DNA from 3 places in the Enterobacter pseudoroggenkampii genome. Region 2 is predicted to be linked to each of the others. Evidence: predicted binding sites of a transcription regulator. Region 2 holds the regulator's gene; each other region holds the start of a gene.
The links. The regulator Fur, encoded in region 2, represses iron uptake genes when iron is present. The targets are predictions, from matches to a motif close to ATAATAATGAGAACNACTATCAA.

Region 1: a site for Fur is predicted at 3,612-3,634, ahead of efeU (iron uptake transporter permease EfeU). Genes of this name have one in related genera too.
Region 3: a site for Fur is predicted at 2,947-2,969, ahead of OTG14_RS19595 (siderophore-interacting protein). Genes of this name have one in related genera too.

What each region holds. Positions count from the first base shown of each region.
Region 1 covers NZ_JAPMLV010000001.1:829,486-836,114, forward strand. The annotation lists gene putP (sodium/proline symporter PutP) at 140-1,648, shown strand; gene OTG14_RS03985 (DUF3574 domain-containing protein) at 1,762-2,181, shown strand; gene OTG14_RS03990 (NupC/NupG family nucleoside CNT transporter) at 2,254-3,438, opposite strand; gene efeU (iron uptake transporter permease EfeU) at 3,690-4,523, shown strand; gene efeO (iron uptake system protein EfeO) at 4,564-5,691, shown strand; gene efeB (iron uptake transporter deferrochelatase/peroxidase subunit) at 5,697-6,629, shown strand, end outside.
Region 2 covers NZ_JAPMLV010000001.1:409,103-415,731, forward strand. The annotation lists gene glnS (glutamine--tRNA ligase) at 1-483, shown strand, start outside; gene chiP (chitoporin ChiP) at 930-2,327, shown strand; gene chiQ (ChiQ/YbfN family lipoprotein) at 2,375-2,704, shown strand; gene fur (ferric iron uptake transcriptional regulator) at 2,801-3,247, opposite strand; gene fldA (flavodoxin FldA) at 3,538-4,068, opposite strand; gene ybfE (LexA regulated protein) at 4,224-4,511, opposite strand; gene ybfF (esterase) at 4,640-5,413, opposite strand; gene seqA (replication initiation negative regulator SeqA) at 5,597-6,145, shown strand; gene pgm (phosphoglucomutase (alpha-D-glucose-1,6-bisphosphate-dependent)) at 6,170-6,629, shown strand, end outside.
Region 3 covers NZ_JAPMLV010000006.1:11,271-17,899, forward strand. The annotation lists gene OTG14_RS19580 (hypothetical protein) at 1-112, shown strand, start outside; gene OTG14_RS19585 (hypothetical protein) at 324-758, shown strand; gene OTG14_RS19590 (coiled-coil domain-containing protein) at 964-2,133, shown strand; gene OTG14_RS19595 (siderophore-interacting protein) at 2,134-2,898, opposite strand; gene OTG14_RS19600 (PadR family transcriptional regulator) at 3,045-3,539, shown strand; gene OTG14_RS19605 (methyl-accepting chemotaxis protein) at 3,536-5,095, opposite strand; gene OTG14_RS19610 (methyl-accepting chemotaxis protein) at 5,432-6,629, opposite strand, start outside.

The DNA.
Region 1 (6,629 bases), 420 kb from region 2:
GTTAAATCGTTTGTCAGCGGAGGGCGCATACGGCAGGATAGCGCGCCTCACCGAAACACAAGATACCGTCACCACGTTCCGGTGATCATATAACAAGGCAACCCGGACGGTTGTCGCTCGACACTTTTGGAGAATTTGAATGGCTATTAGCACACCGATGCTGGTGACATTTCTCGTTTATATATTTGGCATGATCCTGATAGGGTTTTTGGCGTGGCGTTCAACGAAAAACTTTGACGACTACATTCTGGGCGGACGCAGTTTAGGCCCAATGGTGACCGCACTCTCTGCGGGCGCTTCCGACATGAGCGGCTGGCTGCTGATGGGGCTTCCGGGCGCGATTTTCATTTCCGGTATCTCGGAAAGCTGGATTGCCATCGGTCTGACCGTCGGTGCATGGATCAACTGGAAGCTGGTGGCAGGCCGTCTGCGCGTGCACACCGAGGCCAACAACAACGCTCTGACGCTGCCGGATTACTTCACCGGACGCTTTGAAGATAACAGCCGCGTTCTGCGTATTATCTCGGCGGTGGTGATCCTGGTATTCTTCACCATCTACTGTGCCTCCGGCATCGTGGCCGGTGCGCGCCTGTTCGAAAGCACCTTCGGCATGAGCTACGAAACTGCCCTGTGGGCCGGTGCGGCGGCAACCATCCTCTATACCTTCGTGGGCGGCTTCCTGGCCGTAAGCTGGACCGACACCGTGCAGGCGAGCCTGATGATCTTCGCCCTGATCCTGACCCCGGTGATTGTGATTTTCACCGTTGGCGGCTTTGGCGATTCGCTGGAAGTGATCAAGCAGAAGAGCATCGAAAACGTCGACATGCTGAAAGGGCTGAACTTTGTCGCCATCGTCTCCCTGATGGGCTGGGGTCTGGGCTACTTCGGTCAGCCGCACATCCTGGCGCGCTTTATGGCGGCGGATTCTCACCATACCATCGTTCATGCGCGCCGCATCAGTATGACGTGGATGATTCTGTGTCTGGCGGGCGCGTGTGCGGTCGGCTTCTTCGGTATTGCCTACTTCAGCAATCACCCGGCGCAGGCGGGCGCGGTAAACCAGAACGCCGAGCGCGTGTTTATCGAGCTGGCGCAGATTCTGTTTAACCCGTGGATTGCCGGTATTCTGCTCTCCGCGATCCTGGCGGCGGTGATGTCCACCCTGAGCTGCCAGCTGCTGGTCTGCTCCAGTGCGATCACCGAAGACCTCTATAAGGCCTTCCTGCGCAAGGGCGCGAGCCAGAAAGAGCTGGTATGGGTAGGGCGCTTTATGGTGCTGCTGGTGGCGCTGATTGCGATTGCGCTGGCGGCCAACCCGGAAAACCGCGTGCTGGGTCTCGTGAGCTACGCGTGGGCGGGCTTTGGTGCGGCATTTGGTCCGGTCGTGCTGTTCTCCGTCATGTGGTCACGTATGACCCGTAACGGCGCGCTGGCGGGAATGATTATCGGTGCGCTGACCGTTATCGTCTGGAAACAGTTCGCGTGGCTGGGCCTGTACGAAATCATCCCAGGCTTCATCTTCGGCAGCATCGGTATCGTGGTCTTCAGCCTGCTGGGTAAAGCACCGTCTGCCTCCATGCAGAAACGCTTTGCGGAAGCAGACGCGCACTACCACTCCGCACCGCCGTCTAAGCTGCAGCCGGAATAATTCTCCCCTCACCCTAACCCTCTCCCCAAAGGGGAGAGGGAATAAACCTCTCTTGCTAAATTCTGCAATTTACGTTGATATCGCTGTGCTTATAACAATGAGGATAGCGAAGCATGACAATCAAAACAGGGTTAATGGCGGCGGCATTGTTGATGCTGGCGGGCTGCAACGCGCCATCGCAACATGCGGCGGTAGAAACCTGCAAAGCGGATAACCAGATGCAGCAAACCACGCTCTATTTCGGCTTAAACCGTCCTGCCGGGGCGCAGATCACCAGCAACGAATGGCAGCAGTTTGTTGACCAGGACGTGACGCCGCGCTTTCGCGATGGCTTAACGGTATTTGATGCCCGCGGACAGTGGCTGGGGAACGACGGAAAAGTGGCGCGTGAACCGAGCAAGGCGTTGATGCTGATCCACGGTAAAGATGCGCAGAGCGAGAAGAACATCGAAGCGTTGCGCGGGATTTATAAGTCACGCTTCGCGCAGGAGTCGGTAATGCGTGTCGATCAGCCGGTGTGCGTGCAGTTTTAATGAAAACGGCGGGATAACCCGCCGTTGTTGTATCGTAGGCCCGCGCAAGCGAAGCGCCACCCGGCACAAAACTTACAGCACCAACCCCGCAAAGCTCGCCGACAGCAGGCTCACCAGGGTCGCACCATACACCAGACGCAGACCAAACCGCGATACCACGTTACCCTGCTGCTCGTTCAGGCCCTTAATCGCCCCGGCCACGATGCCGATGGAGGCGAAGTTCGCGAACGACACCAGGAAGACGGATAAAATGCCCAGCCCGCGCGGGGACATCTGGTGCGCTATTTTTTGCAGCTCAATCATCGCCACAAATTCATTCGCCACCAGCTTGGTTGCCATAATGCTGCCCGCGTTTAAGGCATCGCTCAGCGGAATCCCCACTAGCCATGCCAGGGGATAAAATACATAGCCGAGGATCTGCTGGAAGCTCATGCCAAATACGCTGGAGAAGAGGGCGTTAACGGCACTAATAAGCGCGATAAAACCAATCAGCATCGCCAGAATAATCATCGCCACCTTAAAACCGGCCAGAATATACTCGCCAAGCATCTCGAAGAAGCTCTGCGATTCATGCAGTTTTTCCAGTTTGATATCCGGCTCCGCTTCCGGGCGCGTCGGGTTGATGACCGTGAGAATAATAAAGGTGCTGAACATGTTCAGAATCAGCGCTGCGACGACAAATTTAGCGTCGAGCATGGTCATATACGCCCCGACAATCGACAGGGAGACCGTCGACATCGCCGTGGCTGCCATGGTGAAGAGACGACGAGAGGAGAGATCGCCCAGAACGCCTTTGTAGGCAATGAAGTTTTCCGACTGGCCGAGGATCAGCGAACTCACCGCGTTAAAGGATTCCAGCTTGCCCATACCGTTCAGTTTTGACAGCAGCGTACCGATTACCCGAATAAAAATCGGCAGGATCCGCCAGTGCTGAAGAATACCAATCAGCGCGGAAATAAAAATAATCGGGCAAAGTACGCCGAGGAAAATGAACGCCAGACCTTTTTCTCCCATGCCGCCAAAGACGAAATTGGTGCCTTCACCGGCAAATTTGAGCAGCGACTCAAAAAATCCTGAGACGTATTTAATCAGGAATAACCCGCTTTCGGCGTGCAGGAAAAAGAACGCCAGGGCAATTTCTATGACAATCAGCTGTAAAACAAAACGAATGCGAATTTTTCGGCGGTCGAAACTCACCAGCCAGGCAAGCGCGAGAATAATGACCAGCGCCAGCAGGAAATGGACAATTTTAAACATAATTTAATTTCACCAGGTGTTTGAGGCGGTTATTTAGCCACAGCCCTGAATCAGCGTAAATGGGCATTTTCGTTATAACTTATAAACTTAACGATAACGCCTGAAACTATTATCAGGCTGGGCGTTTACAACTCGTTATCAAAACACCGCACATTTCGCTTGTGTTTCTTTCTGTCGTAATGATAATCACTATCACAAGAATTTACCTTTCTTTGCATCAGTTGACCGCGATAAACATTTAAGGTGTCGGCATGTTTGTTCCATTTCTCATTATGTTACGTGAAGGGCTCGAAGCCGCCCTTATCGTGAGCCTCATCGCCAGTTATCTGAAGCGAACCCAGCGCGGGCGCTGGATTGGCGTCATGTGGATCGGGGTATTCCTTGCCGCGGCGCTCTGTCTGGGCCTCGGTATTCTCATCAACGAAACCACCGGCGAGTTTCCGCAGAAAGAGCAGGAGCTGTTTGAGGGTATCGTCGCCGTGATTGCGGTGGTGATCCTCACCTGGATGGTGTTCTGGATGCGTAAGGTCTCCCGTAACGTGAAGGTGCAGCTGGAGCAGGCGGTGGATAACGCGCTGCAAAAGGGCAATAACCACGGCTGGGCGCTCATTATGATGGTCTTTTTCGCCGTCGCGCGCGAAGGGCTGGAGTCTGTTTTCTTCCTGCTGGCGGCGTTTCAGCAGGATGTGGGGATCTGGCCGCCGCTGGGGGCCATGCTGGGCCTCGCCACGGCCGTGGTGCTCGGTTTTCTGCTGTACTGGGGCGGTATCCGCCTGAACCTGGGCGCCTTCTTCAAGTGGACCAGCCTGTTTATTCTGCTGGTGGCCGCGGGTCTGGCGGCAGGGGCGATTCGCGCCTTCCATGAAGCGGGCCTGTGGAACCACTTCCAGGACGTGGCGTTCGACCTCAGCAACGTCCTCTCCACGCACTCTCTGACCGGCACCCTGCTCGAAGGTATCTTCGGCTATCAGGAAACGCCGAGCGTCAGCGAAGTGGCGATGTACTTTATTTATCTGGTTCCGGCGCTGGTGCTGTTCGCTATGCCGCCGCGTACCGGCACGCAGGCGTCGCGCGTTGCGCCGTAATCTTAGATTTAGTTACAACATACTTTTAAAGGGAAGAGTCATGGCAATTCAGTTCCGTCGTAGTGCGTTATGCGCAGGCATTGCCGCGCTGTTCGCTTCTGCATTCTCCGCCTGGGGCGCGGATGTTCCACAGGTAAAGGTCACCGTCAACGACAAGCAGTGCGAGCCGATGACCCTCACGGTGAACAGCGGCAAAACCCAGTTCATTATTCAGAACCACAGCCAGAAGGCGCTGGAGTGGGAGATCCTGAAAGGGGTTCTGGTGGTGGAGGAGCGTGAAAATATCGCCCCTGGCTTCAGCCAGAAGATGACCGCCAACCTGCAGCCGGGCGAGTATGAGATGACCTGCGGTCTGCTGACCAACCCTAAAGGGAAGCTGATCGTCAAAGGTGAAGCGACGGCCGATGCGGCGAAAGGCGCTGCGGTGCTGAGCCTGGGCGATGCGATTACCGCGTATAAAGCCTACGTCACCAAAGAGACGGCGGAGCTGGCGACGGCAACCAAAGCCTTTACCGATGCGGTGAAGGCCGGGGATATCGAAAAAGCGAAATCCCTCTATGCGCCAACCCGTCAGCATTACGAGCGCATCGAGCCGATCGCCGAGCTGTTCTCTGACCTTGATGGCAGCATTGACGCCCGCGAAGATGATTTCGAGCAGAAAGCGGCCGATCCGAAATTCACCGGTTTCCACCGTCTGGAGAAAGCCCTGTTTGGCGATAATTCTGCCAAAGGGATGGAGAAGTATGCCGACCAGCTGAACAGCGACGTGCTGGAGCTGCAAAAGCGCATCAGCGAGCTGGCCTTCCCGCCATCAAAAGTGGTGGGCGGTGCGGCCGGGCTGATTGAAGAAGTGGCCGCGAGCAAAATCAGCGGCGAAGAAGATCGCTACAGCCATACCGACCTGTGGGACTTCCAGGCTAACGTCGACGGCGCGCAGAAAATTGTTAACCTGCTGCGTCCTCAGCTGCAGAAAGAGAACGGCGAGCTGCTGGCCAAAGTGGATGCCAACTTCAAAAAGGTCGACACCATTCTGGCGAAGTACCGCACCAAAGACGGGTTTGAGACCTACGACAAGCTGACCGATGCCGACCGCAACGCGCTGAAAGGTCCGATCACCGCCCTGGCGGAAGATCTCTCTCTGCTGCGTGGCGTACTGGGTCTGGACTAAGCACGATGAATAAGCATAGCGAGAACGACGTGGTTGAGCCTTCACGTCGTCGGTTGTTAAAGGGAGTAGGGGCGCTGGGGGGCGCGCTTGCTCTGGCCGGTGGTTGTCCGGTGGCGCATGCGGCGAAACCGCAAAGCGCACCCGGCACGCTGTCACCCAATGCCCGCATGGAGACGCAGCCGTTTTATGGCGAGCATCAGTCGGGTATCCTGACGCCGCAGCAGGCGTCTATGATGCTGGTGGCCTTTGATTCGCTGGCCAGCGATAAAGCCGATCTGGAACGCCTGTTCCGCCTGCTGACGACGCGCATCGCGTTTCTTACCGCCGGTGGACCGGCGCCCGATACGCCGAACCCGCGTCTGCCGCCAATGGACTCCGGCATTCTGGGGCCGTTTATCGCCCCGGATAACCTGACCATTACCGTTTCGCTCGGTGAATCGCTGTTTGACGCGCGCTATGGGCTGGCAAAACAGAAGCCGAAGGCGCTGCAAAAAATGACGCGCTTCCCGAATGACTCCCTGGATGCGGCGCTGTGTCACGGCGACCTGCTCCTGCAGATCTGCGCCAATACCCAGGACACGGTGATCCACGCCCTGCGCGACATCATCAAGCACACGCCGGATCTGCTGAGCGTGCGCTGGAAGCGGGAAGGGTTTATCTCGGACCACGCCGCCCGCAGCAAAGGAAAAGAGACACCGGTGAACCTGCTGGGCTTTAAGGACGGTACGGCCAACCCGGACAGCCACGACGGTGCGCTCATGAAGGAGGTGGTGTGGGTCACTGCCGATCAGGGCGAACCGGCATGGGCGGTGGGCGGCAGCTATCAGGCGGTGCGGATTATTCAGTTCCACGTGGAGTTCTGGGACCGCACGCCGCTGAAAGAGCAGCAGACGATCTTTGGTCGGGATAAGCAAAGCGGGGCACCGCTCGGTATGAAG
Region 2 (6,629 bases):
GAAGAAGCCAACAAGCAGTACAAGCGTCTGGTGCTGGGTAAAGAAGTGCGTCTGCGTAATGCTTACGTCATCAAAGCCGAGCGCGTTGAAAAAGATGCGGAAGGGAATATCACCACCATCTTCTGTTCTTATGACGCTGAAACGCTGAGCAAAGATCCTGCTGACGGCCGTAAAGTGAAGGGCGTTATCCACTGGGTGAGCGCATCCCACGCGCTGCCGGTAGAAATTCGTCTGTACGATCGTCTGTTCAGCGTGCCTAACCCGGGTGCGGCGGAAGACTTCCTGGCGACCATCAACCCGGAATCGCTGGTGATCAAGCAGGGTTATGCGGAACCTTCTCTGAAAGCCGCTGAAGCGGGCAAAGCGTTCCAGTTCGAACGTGAAGGTTACTTCTGCCTGGACAGTCGTTACAGCACCGCGGAAAAACCAGTATTTAACCGTACTGTAGGTCTGCGTGATACCTGGACGAAGATCGGCGAATAATATTGCTGCTCTGGTCAATGAGAGACAAACGCCGCACTGTGCGGCGTTTTTTTATATAACGATCAGGGTATTAAGCCAGGGCCTAAAGAGGTGTCATGAAAATATCAGGTCAATGAGGTGCTACTTATTTTTTAAAAAAAAGTTTGTGCCATTGCGAAAATCAAAAATGTTACATAAAAGGAAAGAGATACCACGTCTACCCACTGAAATACCTGATAATTCCCCATCATTCCTCGCCTTCCCGTAAATGTTACAAAGCACTACCAATTATGTGCACTTCGTCATAATCCTGACTTTTGTCCGCTAAAAAGCATTGATAATTCGCGTCGCGAAAAATAACCTAAAGACGGTAGTTAATTCGAGGGTATTTAAAACTACCCCTGACCATTTGGTCTTTTTTATTTACGCCGTTTCAGGCGTTTTAATTCGTCAAAGAGGAATAATCTATGCGTACGTTCAGTGGCAAACGTAGTGCGCTGGCGCTGGCTATTGCCGGTGTGACAGCAATGTCGGGACTTGTGATTGCGCCAGAGGCAAAAGCAGCGGGTTTCATCGAAGATTCTACCCTCACGGGCGGTATTTATTACTGGCAGCGTGAGCGTGACCGTAAAGACGTCACTGAAGATAAATACAAAACCAACCTTTCTCACTCCACCTGGAACGCCAACCTGGACTTCCAGTCAGGCTATGCCGCGGATATGTTCGGTCTGGATATTGCTGCGTTTACCGCGATTGAAATGGCGGAAAACGGCGACAGCGGCCACCCGAACGAAATCGCCTTCTCCTCCAGCAACAAAGCCTATGATGAAGACTGGTCCGGGGATAAGAGCGGTATAAGCCTTTACAAAGCCGCGGCGAAATTTAAATACGGTCCGGTATGGGCGCGCGGCGGTTATATTCAGCCAACTGGCCAGACTCTGTTAGCGCCACACTGGAGCTTTATGCCGGGTACCTATCAGGGTGCGGAAGCGGGGGCTAACTTTGACTACGGTGATGCGGGTGCGTTGAGCTTCTCCTATATGTGGACCAACGAGTACAAAGCGCCTTGGCACATCGAGATGGACAAGTTCTACCAGAACGATAAAAAAACCAAAGTCGATTACCTGCACTCGCTGGGCGCGAAATACGACTTCAAAAACGATCTGGTGCTTGAAGCGGCATTTGGTCAGGCACAAGGCTATATCGATCAGTACTTTGCCAAGGCCAGCTATAAGTTTGATGTCGCGGGTAGCCCGCTGAGTACCAGCTACCAGTTCTACGGTACGCGCGATAAAGTCAGTAACGGTGGGGTCAATGACATTTATGACGGCACCGCGTGGCTGCAGGCACTCACCTTCGGCTACAAGGTTGGTCAGGTTGATTTGCGTCTGGAAGGCACATGGGTGAAGGCGGAAGGGCAGCAGGGCTACTTCCTGCAGCGTATGACTCCGACCTACGCCTCCTCCAACGGCCGTCTTGATATCTGGTGGGATAACCGCTCAGACTTCAACGCCGACGGCGAGAAAGCGGTCTTCTTCGGTGCAATGTACGACCTGAAAAACTGGAACCTGCCTGGCTGGGCGGTGGGCGCTTCTTACGCTTACGCCTGGGACGCAAAACCTGCCGATATGGCAACACCGGACGCATACTACGATCCCAACTATCGCCTGAAAGAGTCTTCCTACAGCCTGGATGCAATCTATACCCTGCAGGATGGCCGCGCGAAAGGCACGATGTTCAAACTGCACTTCACCCAGTATGACAACCACTCCGATATCCCGAGCTATGCGGGCGGTTACGGCAACATCTTCCAGGATGAACGTGACGTGAAATTCATGGTTATCGCCCCATTCACCATCTTCTGATAAACGCACTGGCGGGCTGAGTCCCGCCGGTATGGAGACTGTATATGATGAAAAAAATCGTAGTCGTCGCGTTGCTGGCATCAGGGCTGGTGGCGTGTGCGCAGACTCAGGCACCAAAAGAGGACTCCCGCCTGAAGGAGGCATATAGCGCCTGCATTAATACTGCGGAAGGTTCGCCGGAAAAAATTGAAGCCTGTCAGAGCGTGCTAAACGTGCTGAAGAAAGAGAAAGCGCATGAGCAGTTCGCGACGCAGGAAAATGTCCGCGTAATGGATTACCAGGCCTGTATCCAGGCGCGTAAAACCGGTAACGATCAGGAAGTGGCGAAGCGTTGCGACCAGATTTGGAAAGAAATTCGAAGCAATAACAGTAAGTAACTCGCTGTTATCATGCCCGGTGGCGCTGCGCCACCGGGCATTTTTTTAGGCAAAAAAAAGCCAACCTTACGGCTGGCTCAGAGTATGAACACTTGTTTATTTCGCGTCGTGCGCGTGGTCGTCTTCGCGGCAATCGCCTTCAGCACAATGACCGTAAAGGTACAGGCTGTGGTTGGTCAGGCGGATGCCATGACGCGCGGCGATTTCACGCTGGCGTGATTCGATGGAATCATCGCTGAATTCAATGACCTTGCCGCAATCGAGGCAGATCAGGTGATCGTGGTGCTGCTGCTGGGTCAGTTCGAAAACAGATTTACCGCCTTCGAAATTATGACGGGTAACAATGCCCGCGTCATCAAACTGGTTCAGCACGCGATAGACGGTAGCCAGCCCAATCTCTTCACCCATGTCGATAAGACGTTTATAAAGGTCTTCCGCACTGACATGGTGATTGTCTGGACCCTGAAGCACTTCAAGGATTTTTAACCGAGGAAGCGTAACTTTCAGGCCAGCCTTCTTTAATGCGGTATTGTTGTCAGTCATGCGGAATCTGTCCTGTTGCTAAACGATTCACTTCTGTAGGAAGTGACAGAAAATGCACCTGGGATAATGCGTCTCATTATAGAACTGCCATGGCTAAATGAAAACTGCAAGTCTCAGGCAAAATATGCTTATAAAAATGGGGTATCACCAACAAACTTGCTCAATGGAAAACCACATTTTATCAGGGAGACATTGTACAGGTCTGGGCGAAAAAGTTAAAAGATTGTAGCGATTAATTTAATCGGTTTGACCTGGGGCATGGGCGCAACCGCAGTTGCGCCGCGAAATAATCAGGCGTTCAGAATATCGTCCAGGTGCAGTTCTTCACGGATCTGCTTCACCCACTTCTCAACACGCTCGGCGGTCAGTTCTGGCTGACGGTCTTCGTCGATGGCCAGACCCACGAAGTGATCGTCATCGGCCAGGCCTTTAGACGCTTCGAAGTGGTAACCGGCGGTCGGCCAGTGGCCTACAATAACCGCGCCATTCGGCTCAATGATGTCGCGGATGGTGCCCAGCGCGTCACAGAAGTATTCGGCGTAGTCTTCCTGATCGCCACAGCCAAACAGGGCGACCAGCTTACCGTTGAAGTCGACTTCTTCCAGCGTCGGGAAGAAATCATCCCAGTCGCACTGGGCTTCACCGTAGTACCAGGTTGGGATACCCAGCAGCAAAATGTCATAGCCTTCCAGATCTTCTTTGCTGCTCTTGGCGATGTCATGCACATCAGCAACGTCTTTACCGAGCTGTTTTTGAATGTTTTTTGCGATATTTTCGGTATTGCCGGTATCACTGCCAAAGAAAATGCCGATGATTGCCATGAGTAAAATAACCTCTTGAAACTTAATAGTATGGTGGCGCAATTCGGCCACGGATAAGGGCAATAATAGCAGAACTGGCAACCCTGCGGAAACAGCTATCGCGCAGGACTGCACTCTGTGCTACATGAAAAGGGCGATAAAGGGGATTTTCAGACTTATGCCTGGCCGCGTAACGTTTCAAGCTGAGCGATCAACATCTCTTCAATGAGTTCACTGCGGCTGATATTTCGCGCGTCGGCCAGCTCGTTCAGCGCATCGACGGCGTCGGCGTTAAGCTTCAGTTCGACACGCTTAAGCCCACGATTTTTATCGCGTTTAAGCTGGTTGCGTTTATTGATACGCAGCTGTTCATCGCGCGAAAGCGGATTCGTCTTGGGTCGTCCCGGGCGACGCTCATTCGCGAACAGATCTAGTGTCGTACGGTCCGTTTGTTCTTTGGCCATGATTCTGAGACTTCGGGGGAAACACGCCGCCCTGCTAATGCCCGGGCGATAAGCGCGCCATCATACATCACCAAAAACGGCACGCCAACGACTGGACGCCTGCAGCCTTCCAGTCGCTCTCTTTTTAATCAATTTGCAGTATCAGCAAGATAGCGGCGAATGGCGCGCAGCACGGCGTCAGGTTTTTCCGCATGCACCCAGTGCCCGGCACCGGCAATAACGTGGGCGCGAGCCTGCGGGAACTGGGCCAGCAGCGTGTCGCGGTACGCGTCGGTTACGTAAGGTGAGTTTCCGCCGCGAATAAAGAGGGTAGGGTGCGGCCAGGCGGGGACGGTTTTCCAGCCCACGATGTTGTTGTACTGGTCCCAGAGCACCGGCACGTTAAAACGCCATTGCCCGTCAACAAACGACTTCAGCAGGAACTGCACGACGCCTTCTTCATCAAGATGCTCACGCATGACGGCAGCCGCCTGTTGGCGTGTCGCGACACCCGCTTCTGTGACCGCATTAATGGCGGCAAAAATCTCGTCGTGACGACGGACGTCATAATCCACGGGCGCGACGTCAATTACCACCAGGCCGCTAATACGGTCCGGGGCCAGTGCCGTCAGGGCCATCACCGCTTTACCACCCATTGAATGCCCGATCAGCGTTACCTTCTGCAGGCTATGTGCGTCCAGCGTATCCAGCAGATCCTGCGCCATCGCCGCGTAGGTCATCTCGTCGGAACGCCCGGAAAGACCGTGATTGCGCATATCGACCTGTAAAATATCGTGGTCGGTAACCAGATCGCGTGCCAGCACGCCCAGGTTATCCAGGCTGCCAAAAAGCCCGTGAACCAGTACGATGGGAGAATTATTGTTCGGCGATTGTGCAGTTTGCGCTCGGGTATTCAATTTCATGGCAAAGTTCTTTTTTTACGTATGTCAGGTTAGGGTATCATGTTGACCATTCTGCCGCCCGGCTGCAAGGTTCCAGTTTAATCTGACTTTTGCCGCCAACCTGGTTTGACGCTATCCGCTGTTGGGATTTGACCTTATAATCCCAATGACTTGTATTCAGATAAGATATCGCACTGGATTAAGATGAAAACAATCGAAGTTGATGACGAACTCTATCAGTATATTGCCAGCCAGACGCGGCATATCGGGGAGAGCGCGTCCGACATTTTACGGCGCATGCTTAAAATTTCCGCCGCTTCACAGCCTGCTACCCCAGTCACCAAAGATGTCGTGTCTCAGCCGAGCGTTGTTGCACAAGCAAAACCTGCCGTGACGCCGGCAAAAGATAAAGTGCGCGCGATGCGCGAGCTGCTGCTCTCCGATGAATATGCGGAACAGAAAAAGGCGGTTAACCGCTTTATGCTGGTGCTGTCTACACTTTATTCACTGGATAACAAAGCGTTTGCTGAAGCGACCGAGTCGCTGCACGGTCGTACTCGCGTCTATTTCGCGGGCGACGAGCAGACGCTGCTGCAAAATGGCAATCAAACCAAACCCAAACATGTTCCTGGCACCCCGTACTGGGTGATCACCAATACCAATACGGACCGCAAGTGCAGCATGATTGAACACATCATGCAGTCCATGCAGTTCCCGGCGGAATTGATTGAAAAGGTTTGCGGTACAATTTAACCCTTGCATCAGAAGGACCCGGTAATGGCAAATCACAGCCGTGCAGGCCAACCTGCACAACAAAGCGATTTGATTAACGTCGCTCAGCTGACCGCGCAGTATTACGTGCTGAAGCCGGTCGTGGGCAACGCAGAACACGCAGTGAAGTTTGGTACATCTGGTCACCGCGGCAGCGCGGCGCGCCACAGCTTTAACGAACCGCACATTCTGGCCATTGCTCAGGCCATTGCGGAAGAGCGCGCTAAAAACGGCGTTACCGGTCCGTGCTACGTGGGGAAAGATACCCATGCCCTGTCTGAACCGGCGTTCATCTCTGTTGTGGAAGTGCTGGCTGCAAACGGCGTCGATGTCATTGTTCAGGAGAACAATGGCTTCACCCCAACGCCTGCGGTCTCTAACGCTATCCTGGTACACAACAAAAAAGGTGGCGCGCTGGCTGACGGTATCGTTATCACGCCATCCCACAACCCGCCGGAAGACGGTG
Region 3 (6,629 bases), on a different contig from region 2:
GGCTAAACCAGCATTGGAGAAAGCGGGCTCCCCAGCAAGAGAATGCTTAAGCAATATGCTCGATGTAATCAATGAGGTTAAGCAAGAAAAGGATAAGGACTCAAAACGTTAGCATCATATTATAACAAGCGCTCTTCTGAGCGCTTAATCTTTGAACCATTAAATAATAAACTACATATCACTCCAGTTTATCCAAAAATAAAAGAGCACATGGCTAAATCCTCCCTTTCAACCATCACCGTATCAAATAACAGCGGCTGCTCGGCTATGAGTGCGACGCAGAAATTTGAAAATATCTATATCCCACCGGGAATGAACTTGATATGAAAACGATGCAGCTGTTTTTGATTATGTTAGTGATATCGCACGTGGCTTATGCAAATGACTGTACTTCTGTTGAAGAAATGGACAAGGCAGATAACGCAGCCTCTGCCATTCAGGACTGGCAAGGCATCCATTCTTTTTACAAAAATTACAGACAGTGTGATGAGGGATATATCGCAGAAGGGATATCAGCGACTATTGTCGGGCTGTTAGCCAACAACTGGAAGACCTCCCATCAACTCATGCAGCTATCTGTAAACGATCGCGCTTTTGAGTCATGGATGATTAATCACATCGATACGACCACGAACGATCGCGAGCTCGATAAAGTCGTGAGAAACGCCACGGATAGCTGTCCCGAAGGCGGTAAAGCGTTCTGCAATCAGATTGAGAATGCCGCACAAGGCGCGTTGAAGGAACTGCAAAGCCCATAGCCAAGAATGGTTTCACAGGTAGAGCAGGAAACGGAGCTATCCTCACCCTCCACCTTACAGGCTCCTGCTCACTTCCCCACCTCACAAACTGCAAAACTAAAGAAATCCCCCATCGCGCCGATCATCATCCGTGTGTATTATTTCCTGTAGCTTTTACAACAACTAACCTTAACTCAAATACTTAAGCGCCAAAGCGAAAGGCATCATGAGCACACCGATCAAACGGCTAGAAATCATTAAAAATGCCATTGAACTGGAAGATGACGACATCATCCAGAGCCAGCTGACACGCCTGAAAAATGAAGCGTTTGACGATGAGCTACAGGCAATCGTCGTGGCGCTTGAGGAGAAGAACTACACCGCGGCCATGGCGGCCATTACCGCCTGGCTGCAGGGCCAGCGCGCCGTCACCCCGTGGCGCGACCCGCAGGTGGCAGCCAGCAAGCTGGAACTGAAGGCGCTGGAAGAGCGTCTGCGCGATCTGATTGACCGCCGCAACGCCCGCGTGCAGCAGCTTGATGAGTTTAACGATCTCTATTTTTCCCGCCTTGGGCCGCTGATGCAGCAGATCCTCGCCCTGCGTAAAACCCTGGCGGAGCTAAACCTGCGTCGTCAGCAGGCGGAAGCGCGTCGTCGCGAGGAAGATTACCGTCGCTGCCAGCACTATATGGCGCAGGCGGTAGAGGTGCTGGCGACGCTCACCCAGCGCTGGCGCGATCTCCCGGCCGATTCCGTACAGGCCGCTGAGGCGCGTAAGCATCTGGAACAGCAAAGCAATCTGATTGCCAACCTGCTGGCCGAAGCGCTGGAGCTGGAGAGCGGCTTAACGCGCGAAGAGGAGCCTGCGCGTCAGGCGCGCGACGAGGCGAACGAAGAGTACGAGAAGTATCGCGAACAGCATCACGATGCCGAAGTGCGGCTGCGCAAAGGTAAGCATCTTTCGGAAGAAGACCAGAACGAACTCAAGCGTCTCTGGCGGCAGGCGAGCAAGCTCTGCCACCCGGATCTGGTGGCGGACGATTTGAAAGAAGAAGCCAACAGCATGATGGTGCAGCTTAACCAGGCGAAGCAGAGCGGCGATGTGAAAGCCATTCGCTCGCTGGTAGCCCGCCTGCAACAGGGCTTCGAGCCATTGATGGCCAGCGACAGGCTGAACGATCTGGAACGTATCCGCAAAAAAATGGCGCAGGTCCGCGAGCAGATCGACATTTTAGTGAACGAGCTGGCGGAACTGGAGAAAGAGGAGTCCTGGCTGCTGGTCTCGTCGCTCAACAATATGGAAGCGTACTTCGCTCAGCAGGAGAAAGCGCTGCACGAGGTCCGCGCCTCGCTCGAACATCAGGTGAACGAAGCGCAGCTGGATTCCGCCGCCTGATTATTTGGCGTGCCAGTATGCGCTGGCACGCACCAGCTGCGGGTCAATCGCGTCGGCTTCAAACTGACGGCTCAGCGTTTTCACCACCTTCCCTTCCCCGGTCAGCCAGATGAAGTAGTCTTCCCCCGGAACGGTCAGCGCCGCCAGATGGTCTGCGACCGCCTGCGCGTTGTGGCCCACTACCCAGGTGATATTGAACCCGCTCAGGTGCGCCAGATAGTCTTTATAAGATTCGTCCCCGACCGTCACGACCGCATGAACCTCCGGGCGAATCGGCAGTTTAGCAATGCTTTCTAAGCGTCGACGCAGCGCGGGCATGCCGGACTCGTCGCACACGTACAGCTGCCAGGCGTAATCCTCCGGCACCACCAGCGAACCGCGCGGGCCGCCGATGGTCAGCGTGTCGCCCGCTTTCGCCTCGACCGCCCAGCTGCTGGCAATGCCGCCGTCATGAATGAAGAAATCGAGAACCAGCTCATGATTTGCCTCATCGTAGAGCGGCGTATAGTCGCGCGCCTGCGGACGCACGCCGTCGCCCCAGTCGATGCCTTCATCGGTGACCACCGGCGGCGTAAACGTCGTCCCGGGCGCCGGAAAAAAGACTTTGGTATGGTCGTCGAAACCGCGGGAGCTAAAGCCCTCCAGCGCCTCACCGCCTAAAACAATGCGCTGGAAACCCGCGCTGGCGCGCTCAACGCGGAGCACCGTCAGCTCGCGAAAACGCAGGTCATTACGAACACGCTGTGGATAACGAGTAGATGCCATTTTTAGACCCTTTTCTGGTGAATACGATATATCTAAATCAATTTTCAAATGATAATGATTACTAATAATGAAAAATGCAAGCTCTTTTAGATTGCATCTGAATATATCTTAGATATAGTTTAGATATATCAATTAAAGGACCTGTTATGCGACACGAAAACGACAGCGGCGGGCGACGACCGCGCTTTTTCGGCCACGGCGATCTGCGGCTGGTGATTCTGGATATCCTGACCCGCAGTGCGAGCCACGGCTACGAGCTGATCAAAGAGATCGAGAACCTGACCCAGGGAAACTACACCCCGAGCCCGGGCGTCATCTATCCAACCCTGGATTATCTTCAGGATCAGACCTTTATCACCATTACGGAAGAAGATAGCGGGCGTAAGCGCATTGCGATTACCGCTGAAGGACAGCGCTGGCTGGATGAAAACCGGGAACAGCTGGAACAGATCCAGGTGCGTATCAAAGCGCGCAGCGTCGGTTTTCAGCTGCGCAAAAACCCGCAGATGAAGCGGGCGCTGGATAACTTCAAAGCGGTGTTAGACCTGAAGGTGAATCAGGGAGAGCTCAGCGACGCGCAGCTTAAGCAGATTATCGGCGTGATTGACCGCGCGGCGCTGGAGATCTCCCAGCTGGATTAAGCCGGCGCGTGCTCGCTCACGCGGAAGACGCGTACCAGCTCTTTCAGGTGCATCGCCTGTTCGTTAAGCGATGCCGCTGCAGCTACAGACTCCTCCACCAGCGCGGAGTTCTGCTGGGTGGTGGCATCAATCAGGCCAATCGCGCTGTTAATCTGCGAGATACCTTCCGTCTGCTCGTGGCTGGCCTGGCGAATTTCCCGCAGAATCACGTCCATCTCCTCCACGTTGCCCACCATCCCGTTGATCAGCCCACTCGCTTTTTCGACCAGGTTCATCCCGTCCTGGGTCTGGCTGGTGGAGCTCTCAATCAGCTCACGGATTTCGCTGGCAGACGACGCGCTCTTCTGGGCAAGCTGGCGAACCTCACCGGCCACCACCGCAAAGCCGCGTCCGTGCTCGCCGGCGCGCGCCGCTTCTACCGCCGCGTTCAGCGCCAGAATGTTGGTCTGGAACGCAATGGCGTCGATCAGGTCGATAATGTCGGACATCCGGTTCGATGTTTCGTTAATCAGGCGCATTTTGCTGGTCACCTGCTTCATCATCTCACCGTTGTTTTTGACCACCGTGGCGGCATCGGCCGAAAGGTTGGTCGCTTCCCCGGTATGCGAGGCAGTATTTTTCACCGTCGCGGTGATCTGCTCCATCGAGGCGGCGGTCTGTTCGACAGAACTTGCCTGCTCTTCCGTGCGCGCGGCCAAATCCTGGTTCCCGGCGACAATCTGCGCGGCTGCGCTGGAGATATTCTCCGAGCCGGTTTGCACCTGCTGCACAATGTCCAACAGTCGCGTCTTCATCTCCATCAGCGCATGCAGCAGCAGACCCGTTTCGTCTTTGCCGTGCGGCGTGATGCTGCCCGTCAGATCGCCCTCTGAAATGGCTTTTGCAAAATGCACCGCCTCGCCGAGCGGACGTGTGATAGCGCGCACGATAAACCAGCCAATCAGGCTGCCTGCCACGACGCTAAAGAGCGTGATCAGGATCAGCAGCAGGCGGTTAGACCTGAAATCTCCTTCTACCTGCGCCCCTGCACTCTGCATCTCGCTGTTTTGAATCGTAATCAGCTCCTTCACCTTCGCTTTATAAGCCTGCTGCACGGCGAGGGTGGTGGTCATCATCTCCTGAATAGCGCCCGCACGATTGTTGTTCTGCACCGCCTGCAAAATGCGGTAGCGCGAGTCCAGATACTGCTGGCGCACGCTGCGGATATCCGCCAGCACCTGCTGAGACTTTTGATCCTGCAGCGCGTTGTTCAGCTCGCCGAGGATCACCGTGATGTGCTCGCTGATCTCTTTCAGGCGCTGCTGCGATTGCCCCGTGTAGGTACCCTGCTCATCCAGCAGCATCAGCTGTTGCGTGCTAATAAATTCCTGGAAGTTATCGATTAACTGGTTCGCTTTTACCGTGGTCGGATAATCACTGGTAATAATGGATTGCATCCCGTTATTAGCCCGGTTCAGACTCAGCAGAGACAGGCTCGCGCTGATCGCCATCAGGACAATAAAGAATCCAAACGCCAGAAATAATTTCGTGCCGATCTTTACGTCATGTAAGAACATATTTTCTCCATCGATGTGATTATTTCTCAGACGATCGCTGTTATCGGTAACGAATTTGCTAACTTTATGACTTTGATCGTTTTTTTATTTCATAACCCTCACAATGCATAGGTGTAGGCTATTAATATTGCTTCATCGATCGTTACCAGACCGTCAAACGAGGTATTTTTGAAACAGGATTCTGAAGAACTGACTTAGGCAGGAATAAATAACTGAGGCACTTTCTTTAGTTATTTAATATGAACTTAACAATAAAATACATTAATAGTCACAACCAGAAAATAAAAAGCCGCTTATTCCTTACGGAATAAACGGCTTTTCCGGAACATTATTGACTCAATGGAGCACAGTCACCGCATCCTTAAGGCGTCCGGCGCGATGCTTCACCATCGCAGAAATGTGGGCGCTCTCCTCGACCAGGTCGGCGTTTTTCTGCGTGATGCTGTCGAGTTCAGCCACCGCGCGGGTCAACTCTGACAGTCCGGTTGCCTGCTCGGAGGTCGCGTGGCTGATCTGGGCGATAAGCTGCGTCACGTTTTTCACCTGCACAACGATATCATCCATCGTACGGCCTGCGGCGTGTACCTGCTCAGAGCCGGACTGCACCTTGCTGGCGCTGGCATCAATGAGTTTACGAATATCATTAGCCGCACTGGCGCTGCGGCTGGCGAGATGACGGACTTCACCCGCGACCACGGCAAACCCTTTACCCTGCTCCCCTGCCCTTGCTGCTTCAACCGCCGCGTTTAGCGCCAGAATATTGGTCTGGAAAGCGATATCGTTAATCAGGGAGGTAATCGAGCCAATTCGCTGCGTGCTGTCGGCAATGTCATCCATCGTTTTAACGACGGTCTGCATCGCATTGCCCCCTTTCGTTGCCGCGCTGCTCGCGGCCAAGGAGAGTTTGTCCACCTCGGCGGCGGTTTCGGAGTTACTCTGAACGGACGCGGCCATCTGGTTCATTGTCGCGACGGTCTGCTGCACGTTCGCCACGGTCTGACGCGTCCGATCGTTCAGATCTTCATTTCCCTGCGCCAGCCTGTCGCTGCCGTCACGGACGCTCACCACCTGGCTCGACACGTCATTGATTAACCAGCGGCACATCAGGCCCAGTTGCCCGACCGCACGCAGCGTCAGCCCCAGCTCGTCGCTGCGGTTCAGGTGCTGCACGCTGTTGCGCTCGCCGGTTGCGACCTTCAGCGCCTGTTGCGCCACATTCTCGATCGGGCGGACAATCTGTTGCTCAAACAGCAGCGTCCCCAGCAGCATTACCAGCGCGGCTGCGGCAAGCGGCATCCACCCGGCGGAGGTCGCGACCAGCGTGGCGGCGAGTACGGCAAAAAGCACCGCCATCACGCTGCGCACGCGCCAGCGCAGCGGCATTGCCGGCAGTTTGCCCAGCCAGCCCTTTCCGACCACCAGCCCTTTATGAATACGTTTTTTACAGCGCCCGTCGTTCAGCGCCCGGTAGAGCGGCTCCACGGTGGCAATCTCTTCCGCTGTGGCTTTGGTGCGAATGGACATATAGCCCGTC